Streptomyces venezuelae: one gene and its partner. The protein of the gene in region 2 binds, or shares a complex with, the protein of the main gene of each other region. Links are inferred from orthologs where the notes say so. Each region holds a gene or a part of one and is shown on either strand. Other genes may lie near its edges.

Region 1 (8,016 bases), 3.1 Mb from region 2 along the record:
GCTCGGGCAGATGGAGGTCGCCGAGGCGCAGCGCCATGGGGATCTCCATCGGCGCGCGGTAGGCGTGCCAGGCGGGGCTGCTCCACGACGCGTACGCCGGGGGCAGGGCGGGCTCGACCACCTCGGCCTCGGCGGCGAGCTGGGCGAGGTCGCGGTCGAGGGCGGCCCTGGCCCGGGCGACGAGGTCGGCGTGCTTGGCGCGGGCGCTCTCGCGTGCGGCGTCACCGGCGCCGCCGATGCGGCCGCGCGGGTCGGAGAGGACCTTGTCGAGCTCCTGCTCCATGCGGGAGTCGGCGAAGTCGACAGCGCTGCGGTACGCCGCCGTGGTGCGGGCCAGGTCCTCGAACATGCCCCACACCTGGTTGTAGAGCCGCTCCTCCATGGACCAGCCGGTGGCGTCGCCCGCGACCGGCTGGGCGTGCTCGCCGGGGCGGGCCGGGGGCACGGTGGGCGCGGGCGGCGGGGGCGCGGTGGTCTGGCGCCTCGGGTGCGCGTAGTTGACGGGCCCGCCGCTCGGCTGGTCGGCGGGGGCGAGGGGCGTGTCGTCGCCGGGCTGTCGCGGGGGGCGGCTCTGCCCGACGTCGGGGTGGCCGTCGGGCTGCGGGGCGGGGTGGCCGTCCTGGCCCTGGGACGCGGTGCGCACCCGGGTGCCGTCGGCGGGGCGGGGCGGCGGGGCGGCCACGGAACGGGCCAGGCCCTTGGCGACCGCTTCGTTGATCGCGGCGGCCAGCTCGCGGGCCTCGGACAGGCCTTGGTCGATGAGCATGTCGGCGAGGCCGCCCGCGTATCCCTGACCGACGGCGCGGACCTTCCAGGCGCCCTGGCGGCGGTAGAGCTCCAGGGCGACGACGGCGGACTCGGCGTCCAGGTCGGTGATGGTGTAGCTGGCGATCTCGGTGCCGTCGAGTCCGGTGACCGCGACGAAGGGGGCGGCGAGGGCGCGGAACGTGGCCGGGCCCTCGACGCCGACGGGCAGCGCGAGCAGGACGCTGACGCGGTGGACGGTGTCCTGGAGCGCGCCGAGGTCGACGGCGAGGCGGTGGTCGGCGGCCGCCTGCTTGGACACCTCAAGGCCCGGCAGGTTGGGCGAGCCGGGGTGGGCCACCCATTCCACGCCGTGGACCCGGCCCCGTTCGTCGCCGAGCGTGGCGCCCGCGACGACGGGCCGGCCTGCCGACACGCGGATCTCCAGGCGGGTCCCGGGAAGCGGGTGGTTCTGCCCCCGCACCAGCTCGGCCGTCATCGCGTTCGTTCCCCCTTGTACGTACGGATGGTGCTTGTGGTGCTCGTGGTGCTTTACAGGTGCGGCAGGATCGACGGCATCAGGTCCTGGAAGGTACGGCCGTTGGCCGGGGTGCCGATGGCGGTCATCTGCCAGCCGGCGCCCGAGCGGTGGACCTTCGCCATGATCTGCGCGGTGTACTGGCCGCCGCCGTCCAGGGTGTAGCGCGCGAGCTCCTGGCCGTTGGTCTCGTCGACGAGGCGGCAGAACGCGTTCTGCACCTCCTGGAAGGTCTGACCGGTGAACGAGTTCACCGTGAAGACGATCTGGTCGATGTGGACGGGGATCCGCTGGAGGTCGACGAGGATCGCCTCATCGTCCCCGCCCGCGCCGACGCCGCCCACGAGGTTGTCGCCGGTGTGCCGCACGGAGCCGTCGTCGCTGACCAGGTGGCGGAAGAACACGACGTCCACCGGCTGCTTGTCGGCGAACAGCACCGCCGAGGCATCCAGATCGACCTCACGGGTCCGCGAGCCGAACAGACCGCGGCGCGGAGCCGCCTGCCACCCCAGTCCCATGCGCACCGCGGTCAGGGCGCCCCCGTCGTCCTTCTGCAGGCTGATGGCCTGACCCTTGGTCATGTTGACCGTCACGCGCTGTCCCCTCTCGAACTGCCTGGGCAACCGCCTCTTGCGGTTGCCCAGCACCTTATGCACTCCGACCTGCGAAGCAGCAGTCCGGGCCGTACTTTGTGGCGGCTTTGCAACAGACCGGGCAGTACGCCGTTTCCCGCGCCCCAGGCGTGCTCTCCGGGCCCTGCCGTCACAGCCTCACGCCGGCCTCAGGCCTGGCCCGCCTCCCGCATCTGCCGCAGCTCCTTCTTCATCTCCGACACCTCGTCGCGCAGCCGGGCCGCGATCTCGAACTGCAGGTCGGCGGCGGCCGCGCGCATGCGCTCGGTCATCTCGTCGATCTGCTCGGCCAGTTCGGCGGCGGGGCGGTTCGTCGGGACGGTGTCCGCGCCCTTCTTGCCCTTCGCCTTGCCCTTGGCGGGCGCGGCGGCCTTGCCGGCCTTGGCCGCGTCGCCGCCGAGCGAGGGCACGGGGGCCTTGCCGGCCTTCGCCTTGCGGTAGTCGGAGCCGAGGAGCTGCTCGGTGTCGACTTCCTCGCGGGCGATCTGCGACACGATGTCGTTGATCTTCTTGCGGAGGGGCTGCGGGTCGATGCCCTTCTCCTTGTTGTACGCGATCTGCTTCTCCCGGCGCCGGTTGGTCTCGTCGATGGCCTTCTCCATCGCCGGGGTGATCTTGTCCGCGTACATGTGGACCTGGCCCGAGACGTTGCGCGCCGCGCGGCCGATGGTCTGGATCAGGGAGGTGCCGGAGCGCAGGAAGCCCTCCTTGTCGGCGTCGAGGATCGCCACGAGGGAGACCTCGGGGAGGTCGAGTCCCTCGCGGAGGAGGTTGATGCCGACCAGGACGTCGTACTCCCCCGCCCGCAGTTCGCGCAGGAGCTCCACGCGGCGCAGGGTGTCGACGTCGCTGTGGAGGTAGCGGACCTGGATGCCGAGCTCCAGGAAGTAGTCCGTGAGGTCCTCGGCCATCTTCTTGGTGAGCGTGGTGACCAGGACGCGCTCGTCCTTCTCGACGCGCGTGCGGATCTCGTGCACGAGGTCGTCGATCTGGCCCTCGGTGGGCTTGACGACGACTTCGGGGTCGACGAGGCCGGTGGGGCGGATGATCTGCTCGACGAAGCCGTCGCCGCGCGAGAGCTCGTACTTCCCCGGGGTCGCCGAGAGGTAGACCGTCTGCCCGATGCGGCCGAGGAACTCCTCCCACTTCAGGGGGCGGTTGTCCAGGGCCGAGGGCAGCCGGAAGCCGTGGTCGACGAGGGTGCGCTTGCGGGAGGCGTCGCCCTCGTACATCGCGCCGATCTGCGGGACCGTGACGTGCGACTCGTCGAGGACCAGGAGGAAGTCCTCCGGGAAGTAGTCCAGGAGGGTGTTGGGGGCGGTGCCCGGGGCGCGGTCGTCGAAGTGCATCGAGTAGTTCTCGACGCCGGAGCAGGAGCCGATCTGGCGGAGCATCTCCAGGTCGTACGTCGTGCGCATGCGCAGGCGCTGGGCCTCCAGCATCTTGCCCTGCTTCTCCAGCTCGGCGAGGCGCTCGGTGAGCTCCTTCTCGATGCCGGTGACCGCCTTCTCCAGGCGCTCGGGACCCGCTACGTAGTGCGACGCCGGGAAGACGTACAGGTGGTCGTCGTCGCTGATGACCTCGCCGGTGAGCGGGTGCAGGGTGGAGAGCGCCTCGATCTCGTCGCCGAACATCTCGATGCGCACGGCCAGCTCTTCGTAGACCGGGAAGATCTCGATGGTGTCGCCGCGGACGCGGAAGGTGCCGCGGGTGAACGCCAGGTCGTTGCGCGTGTACTGGATGTCGACGAAGCGGCGCAGGAGCTGGTCGCGGTCGATCTCCTCGCCGACCTTGAGGGGGACCATGCGGTCCACGTACTCCTGCGGGGTGCCGAGGCCGTAGATGCAGGAGACGGAGGCGACCACGACCACGTCGCGGCGGGTCAGCAGCGAGTTCGTGGCGGAGTGGCGCAGGCGCTCCACCTCCTCGTTGATCGAGGAGTCCTTCTCGATGTACGTGTCCGACTGCGGGACGTACGCCTCGGGCTGGTAGTAGTCGTAGTACGAGACGAAGTACTCGACGGCGTTGTTCGGCAGGAGCTCGCGGAACTCGTTCGCCAGCTGGGCGGCCAGTGTCTTGTTCGGCGCCATCACGAGGGTGGGGCGCTGGAGCTTCTCGATCATCCACGCGGTGGTGGCGGACTTGCCGGTGCCGGTCGCGCCGAGCAGGACGACATCCTTCTCACCTGCGCGGATGCGCCGCTCGAGGTCGGCGATGGCGGTCGGCTGGTCGCCGCTGGGCTGGTACGGACTGACGACCTCGAAAGGTGCCACCGTGCGTTCGATCTTGGATACGGGCCGCATGGAATCAACCGTACGACTCCGCACTGACAACGGGGCGGGACCGGCTGACGGGCGGCGCCCCGATTCGGTGCCGCGGGGCGCGGCCGGGCTCACCAGTTCTGCGGGGTCCTGGAGCCGGGGCGGGTGCGGGAGCGGGGCCGGGTCCTGCGGCGGGAGACGGGCACGTGGCGGTCGCCCGAGCGCGGGACCGGGTAGGCCTGCCGGGTGCGGTTGCCGTTCGCGGGGTTCCTGACGTCGGCCTGGCCGCCCATCACCATGAGCGGGTCGAACATCACGATGACGCCCGCGAGGAGCAGGAAGGCGAGGGGGCCGATCATCATGGGCGCGAGGATCTCGGCGGGCGAGTCGCCGGGCGGGGCGGCGCCCGAACCGTGCAGATGGACGCTGAGGCCCGCCATGCCCATGTAGTGCATGCCGCTCACGGCCAGCCCCATGACGAGGCTGGCGCCGAGGCTCCACAGGATTCCCCTGACCTGTCCGGCCGCCCAGAGCGCGGCGGTCGCGGCGACCATGGCGATGACCACGGACGCGGCGACGGTCAGGGTGTTGTACTCCAGCGTCCCGCGAAGACGCATACCGGCCATTCCCAGGTAGTGCATCGTGGCGACGCCAAGCCCCGTGATCGTCCCGCCGGTGAAGAGAGCGGTGCCCGTCGCGCCGCGGTAGCCGACGATGAAGATCCCGATGCCGACCATGACGATGGCGACGGCGAGGCTCGCGAAGGTCAGCGCCTTGTCGTAGTGGATCGGGGCCTCCTCCACGGTGAAGCCCATCATCGCCACGAAGTGCATGGTCCAGATCCCGGAGCCGATCGCGGCCGCGCCGAGTGCCAGCCAGCCGGGTCGCCAGGAGTGCTCCACGAGGAGCGATCTGGTCGTGCAGCGCAGTCCGAGCGCCCCTCCCAGGCACGCCATGAGGTAGGCCACCACCGGTGTGACGACTCCGTAGCTGAACCCGTCGACCGTGCCCTGCATGCCCGGTAGCCCTTCCGCCTGGTGTGACCAAATGCCCTGAATACGCCCCATGCACCCCCGTCCGGCGGCCATCTGAAAGACCGTCGGCTGAGGCTGAGAGTAAAGCTCAGCCCGGAACGTAAGAACGATTTTCCGGCAAAGAATCGCCATCCCCACGCGCGGGTTCCTTGTCTTTGACGACTCCGTTCAACCTGTGGCCATCCTGCACCTGTCTCCCGTTGGCCGTGGACTGTCACTCTCAAGCGGTCCGCGATCACACGACGCGAGGAGTACCCGTGTACGCACGTGCTGCCGCCACCACCGCTGCCCTCCTGGGAGCCGGTGCACTCGTCCTCCCCACCGCCACCGCCACCGCGCAGACCCCGGCGCCGAGCACCGTCCGGCACGACCAGCCGCTGGTCGTCGCCCACCGCGGCGCGTCCGCCTACGCCCCGGAGAACACCTTCGCGGCCATCGACAAGGCCCGCGACATGGGGTTCCGCTGGGTCGAGAACGACGTCCAGCGCACCAAGGACGGCGAGCTGGTGATCATGCACGACGACACCCTGAAGCGGACGACGAACGTCGAGGAGCTCTACCCCGACCGCGCCCCCTGGAAGGTCAAGGACTTCACGGCGGCCGAGATAGCCAGGCTCGACGCGGGCAGCTGGTTCAGCGAGAAGTACGCGGGTCAGCGCGTGCCGACCCTCAAGCAGTACATGCGGCGGGTCTCGCACAACCACCAGAAGCTGGTCTTCGAGTTCAAGAAGCCCGAGCTGTACCCCGGCATCGAGAAGCAGGGCCTGCGGATCCTGCGCAACGAGGGCTGGCTCGACAAGCACCATGTGAAGAGCAAGCTGGTCATCCAGAGCTTCAGCGCGGACAGTGTGAAGACGGTGCACAAGCTGCGGCCCGACGTGAAGACCGGTTTCCTCGGCACTCCCTCGGTCGCCGAGCTGCCCGCCTACGCACGCTTCGCCGACCAGATCAACTCGTCGCACACGACCATCTCGGCCGCGTACGTCTCCGCGATCCACGCCCTCAAGGGCCCGCACGGCAAGCCGCTGGAGATCTTCACGTGGACCGTGAACGACGCCGCGAACGCCAAGCGGGCCGCGGGCTTCGGCGTGGACGGGATCATCACCAACACGCCGGACGTCGTGCGCGAGGCACTGCGCGACGACTGACCGCGCCGCCCGTCGGCGACTGACGGCGTTGTCAGTGGGCGGTCGTACGGTGTCGTCATGAACGCCACTGCGCAGGACCGGCGTACGGCCGCCGTGTGGACCGTCGTCGACAGCGACATCGGACCGCTGCTGCTCGCCGCGACCGGCGAGGGACTGGTCACCGTGGGTTTCCACGCCACGGAGGCCGTGCGCGAGAAGACCCTGGACCGGCTCGGCTCCCGCCTGGGCGCCGAGCCGGTCCTCGCGCCGGACTCACCGCTGCTCGCCGAGGCGATACGCCGGCTCGGGGAGTACTTCGCGGGCGAGCGGCACGACTTCGAGCTGCCGCTCGACTGGTCCCTGGTCACGGGCTTCAACCGGCAGGTGCTGCGCGAACTCGCGACCGGCGTGCCGTACGGCGCGGTGGTGGGCTATGGGGACCTCGCCCGCCGCGTCGGCAGTCCGGGCGCGGCCCAGGCCGTGGGACTCGCCATGGGCGCCAATCCGCTGCCGGTCGTGGTGCCGTGCCACCGTGTGGTGGAGAGCGACGGCGGGATCGGGGGTTTCGGGGGCGGTCTGGAGACCAAACGGCAGCTGCTCGCCCTGGAAGGGGTGCTTCCCCAGCCACTGTTCTGACCGCGGCCTGGCCGACGGTTCTCTGTTTCGGGCGTGCGAACGCCCTGGCAGACTGCGTCAGTGACTTCGACCGTCGACGCCCCTGACATACCCGGCCCGGAGGCGCTCGCCGCCCTGCGGCGCCGCACGAACGCGGTACTGATCGCCAGTCAGATCCTGGGAGGTCTGGGGGTGCCGATCGGCATCGCCCTGGCCCCGATGCTGGCCGCCGACGTGAGCGGGACGGAGGCGCTGTCCGGCCTCGCGCCGACGGCCTCCGTTGCGGGCACGGCCGTCCTCTCGCTGCCGCTCGCCGCACTGATGAACGCGCGCGGACGCCGCGCAGGACTCGTCCTCGCCTATGTGATCGGCGCGCTGGGCGCGGGACTCGTCGTGCTCGCCTCGGTCGCCGAGAGCTTCCCGCTGCTGCTGCTCGGCATGGCGGCCTACGGCGCGGGCTCGCTGGCGACGCTGCAGGCACGGTTCGCCGCGGCCGACCTCGTGGAGCCCGACCGGCGCGGGCGGGCCATCTCGCACGTCATCTGGGCCACGACGGTCGGCTCCGTCCTCGGGCCGAACATCTCCGCGCCCGCGAGCCGGGTCTTCACCGACACCTCGATCCCCGAGGAGGCGGGACCCTTCCTCTTCGCCGCCGGGATCTTCGCGGCAGCCGCCGTAATGGTGGCGGTGCTGCTGCGCCCCGATCCGCTGCTCACGGCCCGCGCGCTGGCGCCCCAGGAGAGCGGGACCGCGCAGAGCCGCTCGCTGAAGGCCGGCATCGCCGCGGTGGCCGCATCGCCGATGGCACGTCTCGCCCTCGTCACGGTGGCCGCCTCGCACACCGTGATGGTCTCGATCATGGTGATGACCCCGGTCGACCTGGGGCACCACGGGGCGAGCCTGCAGCTGGTCGGCCTGGTCATCAGCGGCCACATCGCGGGCATGTACGCGTTCTCGCCGGTGATGGGGTGGCTCGCCGACCGGTTCGGCAGGCTCTCCGTGATCGGACTCGCGGTGGGGCTGCTGTGCTGCGCCGCGCTGCTCGCCGGCACGGCGGGGCCCAGC
Region 2 (8,198 bases):
CCTGGCGCTGCCGGTGCACCCCGCAGTCGCGAACGGAATCCGTCAGGCCCTCGACCTGGCGAACCCGGGGGCCGACGCCAAGGGCGCACCGGGCGGTCTGACGGTCGCCTGACCGGCCTCAACTATCGAACGGATCTCGAACGCAAAGCCAAGGTCCTGTTCGCAGACCGCCGAAAGGCGGCCGAATGCCCGTTTCCTGCGAGCACGAAACCTGGGGAAGATTGTCGCGCCCGTATACCGCCGGGTACAGTCGCCGCACTGCTCTGCCCCTGCTGCCGAGGCGAAAGAGAAGTTGGTGAACGACCGTCACCCGTCGGGGAGCTCAATGCCCCCGTCCTCGGCACCCGGCGCCGACTACGCGCACTACGCGACGTACGACGAACAGAGTGCCCAGCACAACGGCTACGGCCACGACACCTATTCCACCGGCAGTTTCGACACCGGCACCTTCGACACCGGAACGTTCGCGGTCGACCCCCTCTTCGGCGACATGCCGGGCAACGGGCACGACACCGGCCAGTGGGCGACCACAACGGGCCCGCAGCAGACGGCCACTTACGACGCGTACGCGGAGCAGTACTACGCCGCCACCTACGACGGCAGCTACGACACCGCCTCGATGTGGTCGACCGGCGGATACCAGCAGGTCGCCGACATCCCCGCACAGCACAGCCCGGACTCCACGGGCCAGTGGGACACCGCCGCCTGGCACCAGGACCCGCAGGACGGCCCGCAGACCGGCCAGTGGGACACGCAGACCTTCGACACCGGTGCGTTCGACGCGACGGCGTGGAACTCGGCCGACGACACCCCCGAGTCGCACCAGGCGCACGACGCACCCGACTTGCTCGGCGCCCCCGTCCCGCACGACGCGGCCCAGGCGTACGAGACCGACGGCGACGCCGCGTACGAGTCCCCGGACACCGAGTCGGCCGACTCCACCGGTTCCGCGCCCCGTTCCTCCCGCGGGAGGAACGGCGGGCCCGCGGCGGGCGGCCGCTCGAGGACCCGTCGCCGTACCCCCGCCAAGCGTTCCGCGCTCTTCACCGTCGCGGTGCCCTCGGCCTGCGTGATGGGGGTCGCCGGAGTGGCGGCCGCGTCCGTGGGGAACTTCGGCGGGGACGACGCGAAGGACTCGACGACGACGGCATCGGCTCCGGACGCCACGTCCGTGCAGCCCTCCGCCGCCAACAACAAGCTGGACACGCAGCTGGCGAACCTCTCCGCGGACGCGGGCGACTTCGCGGACCGCGCCAGCCGCACGCAGGAGCGCATCGACCTCAAGGCCGAGAAGGTGGCCGCCCAGAAGAAGGCGGCGGCGGAGGCCGCGCGCAAGGAGCGACTGCGTCCCAAGTTCGCCCTGCCCGTGAAACAGCACGGCCTCAGCGCGCAGTTCGGCCAGGCGGGCGTCAACTGGATGTCCGCGCACTCCGGCATCGACTTCCCGGTGTCGTACGGCACCGAGGTCCTCGCCGCGACCGACGGCACCGTCTCGACCAAGTGGAACAGCGCCTACGGCAACATGGCGATCGTCACCGCGAAGGACGGCACGGAGACGTGGTACTGCCACCTCTCCACGCACAAGATCTCCAGCGGCCCCGTGAAGGCGGGCGAGACCATCGCCTTCTCCGGGAACTCCGGCAACTCCACAGGACCGCACCTGCACTTCGAGGTGCGCCCCGCCGGCGGCTCGGCGATCGACCCGCTGCCGTGGCTCCGCAGCCACGGCCTCGACCCGACGTAACGTAACTCCGGCCGCCGACCAGGGCGTTAGAGCTTCTCCACCGGCGCGTACCGCAGCAGGAGGCGCTTCGGCTTGGGCTCTCCGAAGTCCACCGTCGCCTCGGCGTTCGCGCCCGTCCCCTTCACGCCGACCACGGTCCCGAGACCGAACTGGTCGTGCGTGACGCGGTCGCCGACGGCCAGCGACACGACCGGCTTCTCCGACGCGCGGCGCGTGGCGAAGCCCTGTGCGCCGCCGGAACGCGAGCGCGACGAGGACAGCGACGAGGCGATGCCCGCGGCGGGCCCCGACGAGGCCGACGCGCCGACCGAACCGGTCCGCTTCCAGTCCAGGTGCGTGTCCGGGATCTCCTCGAGGAAGCGCGACGGCGGGTTGTACGACGGCGTGCCCCAGGCGCTGCGCATGGACGAACGCGTCAAATAGAGCCGTTCACGCGCGCGGGTGATGCCCACGTATGCGAGGCGACGCTCCTCCTCCAGCTCCTTGACCTGGCCGAGGGAGCGCATGTGCGGGAAGACGCCGTCCTCCATGCCGGTCAGGAACACGACGGGAAATTCGAGGCCCTTGGCGGTGTGCAGGGTCATCAGCGTGATGACCCCGGAGCCGTCGTCCTCCTCGTCGGGGATCTGGTCGGAGTCGGCGACCAGGGCGACGCGCTCCAGGAAGTCCGAGAGCGTGCCGGGGGCCGCGGTGCCTTCACCGGCGTCGCCACCCTCGCCCTCGCCTGCGTCCGCCCCGCCCTGCGCGTTGTCCGCGGCCTGGTCGGTGTCAGTGGCCTGGTTGTTGTCCTGCTCGAACTCCAGCGCCACGGCGGCGAGCTCCTGGAGGTTCTCGATGCGGGTCTCGTCCTGCGGGTCGGTCGAGGCCTGCAGCTCGGCCAGGTAGCCGGTCCGTTCGAGCACGGCCTCCAGGACGACGGCCGGGCCCGCGCCCGACTCGACGACGGTCCGCAGCTCCTCCATCAGCGTGTTGAAGCGCTTGACGGCGTTGGTGGAGCGGGCCGCCATTCCGTACGCCTCGTCGACGCGGCGGAGCGCCTGCGGGAAGGAGATCTTCTCGCGCTGCGCGAGCGCGTCGATCATGGCTTCGGCGCGGTCGCCGATGCCCCGCTTCGGTACGTTCAGGATGCGGCGCAGCGGCACCGCGTCCTCGGGATTGGCGAGAACGCGCAGGTAGGCCAGCACATCGCGGACCTCCTTGCGCTCGTAGAAGCGGACGCCGCCGACCACCTTGTAGGGCAGGCCGACGCGGATGAAGATCTCTTCGAAGACACGGGACTGGGCGTTCGTCCGGTAGAAGATCGCCACGTCGCCGGCCTTCGCGTCGCCCGCGTCGGTGAGGCGGTCGATCTCGTCGGCGACGAACTGTGCCTCGTCGTGCTCGGTGTCGGCGACGTATCCGGTGATGCGCGCGCCCTCGCCCTGGTTGGTCCACAGGTTCTTGGGGCGGCGGCTCTCGTTCCGCTCGATGACCGCGTTGGCGGCGGTCAGGATCGTCTGGGTGGAGCGGTAGTTCTGCTCCAGGAGGATCGTCGTCGCGTCCGTGTAGTCCTCCTCGAACTGGAGGATGTTGCGGATCGTGGCGCCGCGGAAGGCGTAGATGGACTGGTCGGCGTCGCCCACCACGCACAGCTCGGCGGGGTCGTCCCCCTCGCCTCCGGAGGGTCCGACCAGCTCGCGCACCAGGGCGTACTGCGCGTGGTTCGTGTCCTGGTACTCGTCGACCATGACGTGCCGGAAACGGCGCCTGTAGTGCTCGGCGACGTCCGGGAAGGCGCGCAGGAGGTGGACGGTCGTCATGATCAGGTCGTCGAAGTCCAGCGCGTTCGCCTCGCGGAGGCGCGACTGGTACATGGCGTAGGCCTGGGCGAGGGTCTTCTCGAAGCCGTCGGCGGCCTGACCTGCGAAGTCCTCTTCGTCGATCAGCTCGTTCTTCAGGTTCGAGATCTTGGCGCTGAACGACTTCGGCGGGAACTTCTTCGGGTCGAGGTCCAGGTCGCGGCAGACCAGGGCCATGAGGCGCTTGGAGTCGGCGGCGTCGTAGATCGAGAAGGAGGACGTGAAGCCCAGCTTCTTGTACTCACGGCGGAGGATGCGGACGCAGGCGCTGTGGAAGGTCGACACCCACATCGCGTTCGCCCGGGGGCCCACGAGCTGCTCGACGCGCTCCTTCATCTCGCCCGCGGCCTTGTTCGTGAAGGTGATCGCGAGGATCTGGCCGGGGTGCACGCCGCGCTCGGCGAGCAGGTACGCGATGCGGTGGGTCAGCACGCGGGTCTTGCCGGACCCGGCGCCGGCGACGATGAGCAGCGGGGAGCCCGCGTGCACGACGGCCGCGCGCTGGTTCTCGTTCAGCCCGTCGAGGAGCGTCGCCGGGTCGATGACCGGGCGCGGGGCACCGTCGCGGTAGTGCGAGTCCCGGGTCATGGGCGCGTCGAACTTCCCGTCGAACAGGTCGTCCGGAATGGGCTCCGGAGCGCTGTCCTCGGGCGGCGGCGGGGGCGCTTCGTCCGCGGCCCGGGAGGGCTGCAGGTCCGCCAGGAAGCTGTCATCAAAGAGGCTGCTCATCGCCTCCCGAGTCTAGGCGGCCCCACTGACAACCCGCTGCGGGTTCCGGACACACCGGTCGACGTCACACGGACACACCGGCCGCGTCACACCTTGCCTGCGGGCGATCACACTCCGCCATGGCCGCTCGCACGCCGCGCACGCCCGCGCAAAGTAACGAAAATGTATCGGGCATATCGAACATCAACCTTCACAGGCACCACACGCGTTGGCTAGCGTGCCCGGCGGGCCACTCGTCCCCCCACCGGCGAACCCCGCCGGGAACGGGCGGCCTCCGCCGAGTCCGACGTGTTCGGAGCCGGGGACCCACCGAAAACTTGGGGTGAATCGGTCCCGTACGAAGTACGGGACCGTAGGGCAGCCTTCCGAACCATCCGCCCGAACCCGACAGCTAACCCGGTAGGCGGTCTACGGAAGGAGTCGCCTCCTTGGCGTCGCACCGCAAGCCGCGGAACCGCGCGGCCGGCATTCGTACGGCCCCCGCCATCGGCATCACGACGGCAGCCCTCACCTCCGTCGCCCTCCTGTCGCAGAGCGCGCAGGCAGCGCCCACGGCACCCTCGGCACCGGCCAAGCCCAGTCTCGAAGAGCCCAGCCTCGAAGAGGTGCAGAAGAAGGTCGACGAGCTCTACCGGCAGGCGGGTGTCGCCACCCAGAAGTACAACTCGGCCAAGGAGCGCACGGAGAAGCAGCGCAAGAAGGTCGACCGGCTCCTCGACGACGTGGCGAAGCGCACGGACAAGCTGAACGACGCACGCCAGGAGCTGGGCTCGTTCGCCGCGGCGCAGTACCGCACCGGCGCCGTCTCCGAGACGGCCACGATGATGCTCGCCGACGACCCGCAGGGCTACTTCGACCAGAACCACCTGGCGGACCGGCTGACCACGCGGCAGAAGAAGGCCGTCGACGCCTACCTGACGGAGCAGGCGTCGGCGACGAAGCAGCGCACGAGGGCCGCGAAGAGCCTGGAGACGCTGACCGACTCGCGGGACGAGCTCAGGACGAGCAAGAAGGCCGTCCAGAAGAAGCTGGGGGACGCGCGCGAGCTCCTTTCGAAGCTGACCGCCGAGGAGAAGGCGCGGCTCGCGGCGATCGAGCGGAAGAAGAAGCAGGAGGCCAAGCGCAAGGCCGAGAAGCTGGCGCGCGAGCAGGCCGCGGAGGCGGAGCGCAAGCGCAAGGCGGAGGAGGCGGCCCAGCGGGAGAAGGAGCGCGAGGGCGGCCAGGACTCCGGCTCGGGCTCGGGCTCCGACACCGGCTCAGGTTCCGGTTCGGGTTCCGGTTCTGGCTCAGGAAGCTCCGACGGCAGCTACGCCACCAAGGCCGCGAAGGTCATCGACTTCGCGGAGGCCCAGATCGGCAAGCCGTACGTCTGGGGCGCCACCGGCCCCGACTCGTACGACTGCTCCGGGCTCACGCAGGACGCCTGGAAGGCCGCGGGGATCTCGCTGCCGCGCACCACGTGGGACCAGGTGAAAGTCGGCACGACGGTGAAGACCGCCGACGCGAAACCGGGTGACCTGGTGTTCTTCTACGACGACATCAGTCACGTCGGGATCTACATCGGCGACGGCAAGATGATCCACGCCCCGAAGCCGGGCGCGAACGTCCGCGTCGAGTCGATCTACTACATGCCGATCCACAGCGTGGTCCGCCCGGCCTGACGAGGCGGCACCCCTCTACGCGCGCGTGGCCCGCATCCTTCCCGGATGCGGGCCACGCGCGCGTAGAGGCCGGAAAACGCAGGTCCGACTCGGGCCCGCCTGACGTCCGACTCAGCTCCAGCTCAGGTCCACAGCACCGCGATGAAGATGTTCGCCGTGGTCAGCAGGCCGACCGCACCGAACATGCCCTTGTCGACCTTCTCCTCGTCGCGCTTCACGTAGACCAGCGCGAGGATCACGATCAGCACGGCCAGCTTGATGCCGATCTTGACGTTGTTGACCGTGTGGTCGTCCGCCTGGTTGAGGCCCACCAGGGCCACACCGGTGACGAGCATGGTCAGCGCGCCGTGCAGCATCGCGGGGCTGAAGCGTGCGGTGCCCTGGCCCATCTGCTTCATCTGGGTCAGGAAGCCGCCCAGGAGCGAGGCGATGCCGATGATGTGCAGGCCGACGAAGAGATGGATGAGTACGTCCATGAGGCCGGAGCCTAGCCGGGCCCTCCGCCTCACCCCTCGGGCGCCCCCGTACCACCACCCCGTCTTCGGGTGCGCAGAAAACGAGCCATCAGTCACACCCGCGAGCGAAACAACCGCCACCCCATGCTCCGCATGGTCACGCCTGGACCCCGTTCCGCCCACTTCCGCCAATTGCGCACAATCCCTCACCAACCCGTGACGGCCAGGTTTAGCGTCCTCCACCAGGTGACCGGCTCCCCACCGCCGTCCGACCCGGGACGGCCGTCGGTCACCACCGCCGAGAAACCCGGCGGCGGCCTGCTCCCCCTGTGCGGGCCGCCGCCGGACACGTAAGGAGCCCCTCTTCGTGCCAGCGCACCGCAAGCCCCGACAGCGCTCGCTCAGCGGCAGCACGGTCCGCACCGCCGCCACCCTCGCCCTCGCGGGAGCCGCGTCGGCCACCGCCTTCGACGGCACGGGACACGCGGATCCCCGGCTCAGCCCCGCCGAGGTGAAGTCCAAGGTCGACTCGCTCTACCGCGAGGCGGAGACCGCCACCGAGAAGTACAACGGCGCCAAGGAGAAGGCGGAAAAGGCCGAAAAGACACTCGGCGACCTGCGCGACGAAGCCGCCCGCAAGACGGAGAAGCTCAACACCGCCCGCAACAGCCTCGGTTCCTACGCCGCCGCCCAGTACCGCGCGGGCGGCATCGACCCCTCCATACAGCTCGCGCTCTCCTCCGACCCCGACCAGTTCCTCGACCGCGCGTCACGTGCCGACCGGGCGGGCAGCCGTCAGGTCGTGGCCGTCGGCGAGGTCAGGGACCAGGTGCGGGAGCTCGACCGGCTGCGCGACCGGGCCGACGACCGGCTCGACGCCCTCCGCGCGCGCCAGGCGGAACTGCGCAAGCACAAGAAGACGATCACCGGAAAGCTCAGCGAGGCGAAGCGCCTCCTGTCCCGTCTCACCGCCGAACAGCGCGCCGACCTCGCTGACCCCTCGGGCGAGCGCGCCACCCGCTCCACCGCCCGTGACGCGGCCCTGGGAGCCGCGAAGGCGCCCGACGCCCGCGCCGCGGCCGCCGTCTCCTACGCATACAAGGCCCTCGGCAGCCCCTACGTCTGGGGCGCCACCGGCCCCGACGCCTTCGACTGCTCGGGGCTCACCCAGGCCGCCTACCGTTCGGCGGGCGTCGCCCTGCCCCGCACCACCTACGCCCAGATCGCCGCAGGACAACGCGTCCCCCGCTCCGAACTGCGCCCCGGCGACCTGGTGTTCTTCTACTCCGGCATCAGCCACGTCGGCCTCTACGTCGGCGACGGCCAGATGATCCACGCCCCGAACCCGAGCGCCCCCGTCCGGCTCGCCCCCATCGACCAGATGCCGTTCGCCGGAGCCACACGCGTGTCCTGACCTGCCGGCCCCGCCAGTATTGTCACGCGCATGCCTAGCCGTACGCTGCCTCCGCCCCCGCCACCCGTGTACCTGCGCACCTGGCCGGACCGGCAGACGCTGCTCACCGACCGCGGCATGGCCCTCCAGGAACTGCACAGGCGGCACCTCGGGGTGAGCCGGCTCCTGCTGCTGTGGCTGTGCGGACTCGGCGGCGTCACCGGCTGGGCCCTGCTGGTCCAGCCGATCCGGTACATCGACGACAAGGATCCCAGCGCCTTCTTCCTGGGCCCGGTCCTCGTGGTCCTCGGCCTCGCGGCGCTGGCCCCCGCGGTCGTCGGCGTCGTCCTCGGCATCCGCCGCGACCGGCGCCTACGG

Evidence for each region.
Region 1: the proteins of pcrA (region 2) and uvrB are in contact, whole or in part, in a crystal structure (PDB 7EGT), measured with the Thermus thermophilus proteins. The link is inferred for Streptomyces venezuelae from one-to-one orthologs. Residues at the interface, in WP_096412145.1 of Thermus thermophilus: His654, Arg656, Phe657, Gln666, Asp668, Glu669, Lys680, Arg681, Leu682, Ser683, Lys685, Tyr686, Ala687; in WP_096411307.1 of Thermus thermophilus: Glu23, Leu25, Arg26, Asp27, Gly28, Glu29, Arg30, Phe31, Arg55, Glu326, Asp327, Phe328, Glu379, Ser382, Gln383, His398, Gly400, Arg401.

Annotation. Positions count from the first base shown.
Region 1 is NZ_CP029191.1:1,835,277-1,843,292, forward strand. Bases 1,641-4,551 are described here. They hold uvrB (excinuclease ABC subunit UvrB), read right to left. Parts: upstream 4,218-4,551; coding sequence 2,064-4,217; downstream 1,641-2,063. Other genes in these bases: DEJ49_RS08215 (TerD family protein), read right to left, coding at 1,641-1,875; DEJ49_RS08225 (MHYT domain-containing protein), read right to left, coding at 4,307-4,551. In the rest of the region: DEJ49_RS08210 (TerD family protein), read right to left, coding at 1-1,243; more of DEJ49_RS08215, read right to left, coding at 1,297-1,640; more of DEJ49_RS08225, read right to left, coding at 4,552-5,191; DEJ49_RS08230 (glycerophosphodiester phosphodiesterase family protein), read left to right, coding at 5,467-6,357; DEJ49_RS08235 (methylated-DNA--[protein]-cysteine S-methyltransferase), read left to right, coding at 6,415-6,972; DEJ49_RS08240 (MFS transporter), read left to right, coding at 7,033-8,016. UniProt on the Escherichia coli protein: The UvrABC repair system catalyzes the recognition and processing of DNA lesions. A damage recognition complex composed of 2 UvrA and 2 UvrB subunits scans DNA for abnormalities.
Region 2 is NZ_CP029191.1:4,917,215-4,925,412, reverse strand. The notes cover bases 1,542-4,634. They hold pcrA (DNA helicase PcrA), read right to left. Parts: upstream 4,312-4,634; coding sequence 1,771-4,311; downstream 1,542-1,770. Other genes in these bases: DEJ49_RS22455 (M23 family metallopeptidase), read left to right, coding at 1,542-1,744. Outside these bases: DEJ49_RS22460 (esterase/lipase family protein), read left to right, coding at 1-112; more of DEJ49_RS22455, read left to right, coding at 326-1,541; DEJ49_RS22445 (C40 family peptidase), read left to right, coding at 4,740-5,972; DEJ49_RS22440 (hypothetical protein), read right to left, coding at 6,095-6,448; DEJ49_RS22435 (NlpC/P60 family protein), read left to right, coding at 6,795-7,841; DEJ49_RS22430 (hypothetical protein), read left to right, coding at 7,872-8,198. UniProt on the Escherichia coli protein: A helicase with DNA-dependent ATPase activity. Unwinds DNA duplexes with 3'-5' polarity. Translocates on single-stranded DNA with 3'-5' polarity. Initiates unwinding more efficiently from a nicked substrate than double-stranded DNA.